Regions from separate parts of the Mesorhizobium sp. WSM1343 genome, predicted to be linked through region 3. Evidence: predicted binding sites of a transcription regulator. Region 3 holds the regulator's gene; each other region holds the start of a gene.
The links. Region 3 encodes PhoB, which activates phosphate uptake and scavenging genes when phosphate is short. Its sites were predicted from a motif close to TGTCATNNANCTGTCAT; they were not measured.
Positions count from the first base shown of each region.

Region 1: a site for PhoB is predicted at 1,323-1,339, ahead of phnC (phosphonate ABC transporter ATP-binding protein). Genes of this name have one in related genera too.
Region 2: a site for PhoB is predicted at 1,211-1,227, ahead of phnF (phosphonate metabolism transcriptional regulator PhnF). Genes of this name have one in related genera too.

Region 1 is NZ_CM148370.1:1,810,895-1,813,159, reverse strand. It holds gene phnL (phosphonate C-P lyase system protein PhnL) at 1-421, shown strand, start outside; gene AC0NIL_RS08760 (DapH/DapD/GlmU-related protein) at 418-1,032, shown strand; gene phnC (phosphonate ABC transporter ATP-binding protein) at 1,419-2,265, shown strand, end outside.
Region 2 is NZ_CM148370.1:1,817,076-1,819,340, forward strand. It holds gene AC0NIL_RS08790 (carbon-phosphorus lyase complex subunit) at 1-58, opposite strand, end outside; gene phnH (phosphonate C-P lyase system protein PhnH) at 60-671, opposite strand; gene phnG (phosphonate C-P lyase system protein PhnG) at 671-1,132, opposite strand; gene phnF (phosphonate metabolism transcriptional regulator PhnF) at 1,265-2,014, shown strand.
Region 3 is NZ_CM148370.1:1,489,942-1,492,206, reverse strand. It holds gene AC0NIL_RS07210 (ROK family protein) at 1-831, shown strand, start outside; gene phoB (phosphate regulon transcriptional regulator PhoB) at 848-1,537, opposite strand; gene phoU (phosphate signaling complex protein PhoU) at 1,554-2,261, opposite strand.

The DNA of each region.
Region 1 (2,265 bases), 320 kb from region 3:
CTATGTCAGCCAGTTCCTGCGCACCGTGCCGCGCGTCTCGGCGCTCGACGTCGTCGCCGAACCGCTGGTCGAGCGCGGCGAGGATCGCGAGATTGCCCGCGGCAAGGCGCGCGCCTTGCTGGCGCAGCTCAACCTGCCGGAGAAACTCTGGGCCTTGCCGCCTGCGACCTTCTCCGGCGGCGAGCAGCAGCGCGTTAACATCGCGCGCGGCTTCATCACCGAGCATCCGATCCTGCTGCTCGACGAGCCGACAGCCTCGCTCGATGCCAGGAACCGCGATGTCGTGATCGAACTCATCGCCGCCAAGAAGGCTGCAGGTGTCGCCCTGCTCGGCATCTTCCACGACCACGACGTGCGCGAGGCGGTTGCCGACCGCATCATCGACGTCACCGCTTTCGCGCCCGGAAAAATCGCCGCATGACCAGGAAATTATCCGAGACGCCGTTGATCCATCCGACGGCGGAGGTGCAGAACTCGACGCTCGGCCGTTGGACCGAGATCGCCGACCGCAGCCGGGTCTCGGAAAGCGAACTCGGCGACTATTCCTACATGATGCAGGACTGCGCCGTCTGGTGCGCGACGATCGGCAAGTTCGCCAACATCGCGGCCAGCGTGCGCATCAACGCCACCAACCACCCGACCTGGCGGCCGACGCTGCACCATTTCACCTATCGCGCCTCCGATTACTGGGACGATGCCGAGCACGAGACAGAATTTTTCGCCCAGCGCCGCGCCAAGCGGGTCACCATCGGCCACGACACCTGGCTTGGTCACGGCTCGACCATCCTGCCCGGTGTCACCATCGGCGATGGCGCCGCGGTCGGCGCCGGCGCTGTCGTCTCGAAAGATGTAGCGCCCTATACGATCGTCGCCGGCGTGCCGGCAAAGCCGATCCGCGAGCGCTTCGATCGCCGCACGGCCGAACGCTACCAGGCGCTCGCCTGGTGGGACTGGGACCACGCAAGGCTGCGCGCTTGCCTTGAGGACTTCCGTGAGCTGTCCGCAGAGGCATTTCTGGAGAAGCATGGTTGACGCGAATGGTGCTTTCATCGAACTAATAATCACCCAACCCAGAGCCATGGAGCATATGTGACCTTTATTGTCGTAATACCTCTTTTCATTGGACTGGGGTTGGTCGCGTTGGGAATTTTGGTGATTAAGCTTGCAGCTAAGCGTTGGAGGCAATTCCGACGTTGGCTCTTCAATAACGTTGATGATATTAGGCTGTGTTTTGTTCACGGCGGCGATAGCTCCACTCTATATGCTGTGGGTCCTTGCGCAACTTACAGGTAAGCCAGGCTGACAAGCTAAGGCCTGTGGAGCGTAACAAAACTGACATCATCGCGACACGGCAGGTTCATGTGGCTGCGTTAGGCGAGAGCCTGACGATCAATGGTCCCGGACTGGAACCTGCCCCCATGCCAGCAAATTCCGCCACGCTCGAAATCCGCGGTGTCACCCGACGATTTGGCAAGAACACTGCCGTCAGCGACATCAACATCGCGATCCCGCAGGGTCAGATGGTTGGCGTCATCGGCCGTTCGGGCGCCGGCAAATCAACCCTCCTTCGCATGATCAACCGTCTCATCGATCCCAGCCAGGGGTCGATTTTTTTTGACGGCGCCGAGGTCTCGAAGCTGAGCGGCTCGCCGCTGCGGCGCTGGCAGCGCGACTGCGCCATGATCTTCCAGCAGTTCAACCTGGTGCCGCGCCTCGACGTGCTGACCAATGTGCTGCTCGGCAAGCTGAACCACCGTTCGACCATCACCAATCTGTTCGGCATGTTCTCGCGCGCCGAATGCGCCGAGGCGGTCGCGGCACTCGAGCGGCTCGACATCGCCCGCACCGCCCTGCAACCCGCCGGCACCTTGTCGGGCGGCCAGCAGCAGCGCGTCGCCATCGCTCGTGCCATGATGCAGCAGCCCAGAGTGATCCTCGCCGACGAGCCGATCGCCTCGCTCGACCCGCTCAACGCCAAGGTGGTGATGGATTCGCTGCAGGACATCAATCTGCGCGAAGGCATCACCGTCGTCACCAATCTGCACACGCTGGACACCGCCCGCACCTACTGCAACCGCATCATCGGCATGGCTGCCGGCAAGGTCGTCTTCGACGGCCCGCCGGAAGAGCTCAACCGCGAGGCGGTGCGCCTCGTCTACGGCGCCGACAGCAATGGCCAGGAAATCTCCGAGGCCATCACCTCGACCAGCGTTGCCTTCAGCCGAAAGATCGCCGCATCCGCCGGACCGCTCGAGCCCGCATTCC
Region 2 (2,265 bases), 330 kb from region 3:
CCAGCAGGCTGTGGGCGTTGGCGATTGCCGCTTCGCCGCCTTTTACCGCGACATACATCTTACGCCTCCATCGTCTTGATGCGCGTCGTGCGCGGCAGGCAGGCAATGCCGCCTGATGTGGCGAGGATGATGTCGACGCCGCGCGGAAAGCGCTTGATATTCTGCTTCCACTGCTCGACGAAATGGCGTGGCATCTGCGCCGGCGCGATCGTGGCGCTGGTTTCGATGCCGGGACCTTCGAGCAATAGCGGCGTGCCGGAGACCAGATCGCTGACCTGCAGGATCAGCGTGGTCGAGCGGTCGGGATAATCCTGCGTGCCCTGCGAAAAGCCATCGAGCGCCATCATCTCGGCAGGTGCGGCGATCAAGGCGAAATGCGCATCGGCCGGTGTGTTGGCCAATGGCGCGCCGGTATGGAAACCAAGCCAGGATCTGATCGCGGTGGAGGCCTGCAAAGCCGGGTCGAGCCAGAGCGGCGTGTCGTTGTCGCACAGCGCCAGCGCTATGGCGCCGGCGGTAGCCGAGAGCGGCGCCGGCGGGCGGGCGAAGGCCGGCAGCGGCTGCACGCTGCCCGGCCGCGCCATTGCGTCCATCACGGCGCGGAACACGGTCTGGGCGTTGAAGACCGGATCGGCGAACCCGCCCTCGATCGATTGCACAGCTGCGTCCATCAGTCTTCTCCGCGAACCATGGTGAAGAAATCGACCTTCGTTGCCGCCGTCTCGGCGCGGCGTTTTTCGTGCGCCATGGTCAGAGCCGACCGCAGAGGCGCTATCAGTCCGGTCTCGACCTCATTGCGGCGGGCAGGGTCCTGCCATAGGGCGTCGGCGATAGCCGCCAGCTTCGCCTTCTGCTTGTCGCGGCCAAGCGCATAGCAATGGCCGACCTGTCCGGTGGGTAGCCTGACCGTGGCGCGGGTGACGGTCGCCTCGCCGACAGCGAAAGGGGCGCCGCCGCCGCCGATGCGGCCGCGCAGGGTGACAAGGCCGGTTTCGGGGCCGCGCAACAGCTCGGCGTCCGAAGGCAGTCCGGCCTCATTCCAGAGCCGTACGATGTCATCGCCGCTGGATTGCGTAAGGGTTGCCATGGCGGCTTTGCGCTCGGCCTGGTCGCGGGCTTCCTGTCCTCGCATCAGCAGCATTCCTCTTTGTTAATTTGTCTATTGATGTAGACAACTATACAAATTATATCTATTATCTAACGCGTGTCCATGACGGGTGGATGACAGCGATAGAAGACTGGGCGCTGGAAGGTTGGGGCAATGATGGTCGGGCGGCTGTTAGCGGACAGCATCGAGCGGCGCAGTGGCGTTTCGCTGTGGCGGCAGATCGCCGACAAGATCCTGCATGCGATCGCCATCGGCGATTTCACGGAGAATGCAGCGCTGCCGCCGGAGGTGGCGCTGGCAGAACGCTATGGCGTCAACCGTCACACGGTGCGCAACGCCATATCAGCCCTTGTAAGGGAAGGCGTGCTGCGGGCCGAGCAGGGGCGCGGCACCTTCGTACTGTCGCGCAAGCGGCTGTCCTATCCGATCGGGGCGCGCACACGTTTTTCGACAGGGCTGCAAGGGCAAACGACGGAACGGCACATCGTCCTGCTCGCCTCGTCGGTCGAGCCGGCCAGCCAGCGCGTCGCCGAGGGACTGGGTCTTCCCAAGGGAGCCGATGTGATCCGGTTGGAAACGCGCGGCGAAGCCGACGGACGGCCGGTGTCGCGCGCTGCCGGCTGGTTCGAGGCCCGGCGCTTTGCCGGCATCGATGCCGCGATGGCGGAAACAGGCTCGATCACCGCATCGCTGGCGCGGTTCGGCATAGACGACTATCTCAGGCAATCGACCGTGCTGTCGGCGCGCCATGCCGATGCGGCGGACCTTGCCGACCTCGACCTGCAGCCGGGCGCCATCGTACTGGTCACGGTCGCCGTCAACGTCACGCCGGACGGCCAGCCGATCCAGTTTTCCGAGTCGCGCTTCCCGGCCGAACGGGTGGAGCTGAAGCTGTCGGCGCTGTAGGGAGTGACGGGCTTATACGAGACCGTGATTTATCTGACTCACGCTGATATCAGACCAGCTCGGTCGCGCTCACTTGCGTCTTGGCGATTGAGGACCGCCTTCCCCCACTCCGTCGCTGCTTCGCCGAGCCACCTTGTATCTACACGAGAGAGATTTCGTGGGATTAGAGCGATTGAGCCAAGGTCCGGGTGGCCGCCCGGACCTTGGCTTGGCGAAGTCGCCCGTACCACCTGAGGTTACAGCCGCGGGAG
Region 3 (2,265 bases):
CCCGACCTGGACGTGCGCAGCATCGCTCGTATCGCGCTGGCCGTCCAGGGCATCACCGACACCCGTGCCCGCGCCATGCTGTGGTCGCCGATCACGCCGCACACCGACATCGCCTTCGCCGACATATTCGAAGAGGAGTTCGGCGTCCCCGCCATTATGGAGAACGACTGCAACATGATGGCGGTGGCGCTGCGCTGGCGCGATCCCGATCGTTACCGCGACGATTTCATCGCTATCCTTTTGTCGCACGGCATCGGCATGGGGCTGGTGCTGAAGGGCGAATTGTTCACCGGCACCCATTCCTCGGGCGGCGAATTCGGCCACATGATTCATCGGCCGAACGGGGCGCTGTGTCGCTGCGGACGGCGCGGCTGCGTCGAAGCCTATGCCGGCAATTATGCCATCTGGCGCAACGCGCGGCAGATGGGCGAGGATGCAGAACCCGTCGCCGATGTCAGCGACGTCGACATGCGCGCCCTGGCTGCCGCCGCCCGCGAGAGGGACGGGCCCGAACGGGAAGCCTATCGCAAGGCCGGCGAAGCGCTCGGCTACGGCCTCGGCAGCCTGTTTGCGCTGATCGATCCGGCGCCGGTCGCCATGGTCGGCGTCAGCGCCGCCGCCTTCGACCTGATCGAGCCGGCATTGCGGCAAGCGATTGCCCAGACCGCCGGCGGCCAGCATTCCAAGTCGATTTCCTTCGACACCGAGCCGAACGAACTGCCGCTGATCCGCGAAGGCTGCGCCATGCGGGCGCTGATCTTCGTCGATCAGGAGATTTTTGCGCCGGGCGTGCAGGCGAGATCCGGTCTCGGCGGCAAGAACGTGGCGTGAGTTCAAACGAGGGAGTTCAGTCCTCGCGAATGGCGTAACCCGCCCCACGGATGGTGCGGATGACATCGGGCATACGGCCGTTGTTGACCGCCTTGCGCAGCCGGCCGACATGCACATCGACCGTGCGTTCGTCGATGTAGATCGTCTCGCCCCAGACATTGTCGAGCAGTTGGCTGCGCGAGAACACGCGGCCTGGATGGCGCATCATGAATTCAAGCAGGCGGAATTCCGTCGGCCCGAGCCGGATCTCGCTCTTCTTGCGATAGACACGGTGCGACTCGCGATCGAGCACGATATCGCCGACCTTGAGCACGCTGGACAGCACTTCCGGCTTGGCCCGGCGCAGCAGCGCCTTGACCCTGGCCATGAACTCCGGCGTCGAGAAAGGCTTGACCAGATAGTCGTCGGCACCGGTCGAGAGGCCGCGCACGCGGTCGCTTTCCTCGCCTCGCGCGGTCAGCATGATGATCGGCAGCCGCTCGGTCTCGGGACGCATCCTTAGCCGGCGGCAGAGTTCGATACCGGAAACCGCAGGCACCATCCAGTCGAGCACCAGAAGGTCTGGAACGTTCTCCTGCAGCCGGATTTCGGCCTCGTCGCCGCGCGTCACCACTTCGACCTGGTAACCTTCGGATTCGAGATTGTAGCGGAGCAGCACGCCTAGCGGCTCCTCATCCTCCACCACCATGATGCGTGGCGCGATCATCGGCTGGTCACCCCTGTCATGCCGCTGGCGCGGACATTGCCGTCTCGTCCTGCTTCGGACGGTTGGCTGGCAACTGCGTGCCGGTCAAAACATAATAGGCATTTTCGGCGATGTTGGTCACGTGGTCGCCGATCCGCTCGAGGTTCTTGGCGCAAAACAACAGGTGCGTGCACGCCGTGATGTTGCGCGGATCTTCCATCATGTAGGTCAGCAGTTCGCGGAACACCGATGTGTATTTGACGTCGATGCGTTCATCATTGTTTCTGAGCGTGGCAAGCGCTGCCGCGTCAGCGGCGGCATACTCGTCGACGACCCCCTGCACCTGGATCAGCACCAGCTGCGCCATTGCGTCGATCGAATGCGAAAGGTCGTGCGGCGTGACGCTCAGCCCGACAGTGCCGACGCGCTTGGCGATGTTCTTGGCAAGGTCGCCGATGCGCTCGAGGTCGCCGGCCATGCGGATCGAACCGACCACCGCACGCAGATCGTTGGCCATCGGCTGGCGCTTGGCGATCAGCGTGATGGCGCGATCGTCCAGCTCGCGCTGGCGTGCATCCATGATGGCGTCGTCGGAAACCACCCGCTGCGCCAGCGCATTGTCCGAATTGAGCAAAGCCCTGGTCGAGCCACCGACCATCGAGCGGGCGAGATCGCCCATGTCGCGGATCAGCTGGCTGATCTGCTCCAGATCCTCATCGAAAGATGCGACGGTATGTTCACCCATGATC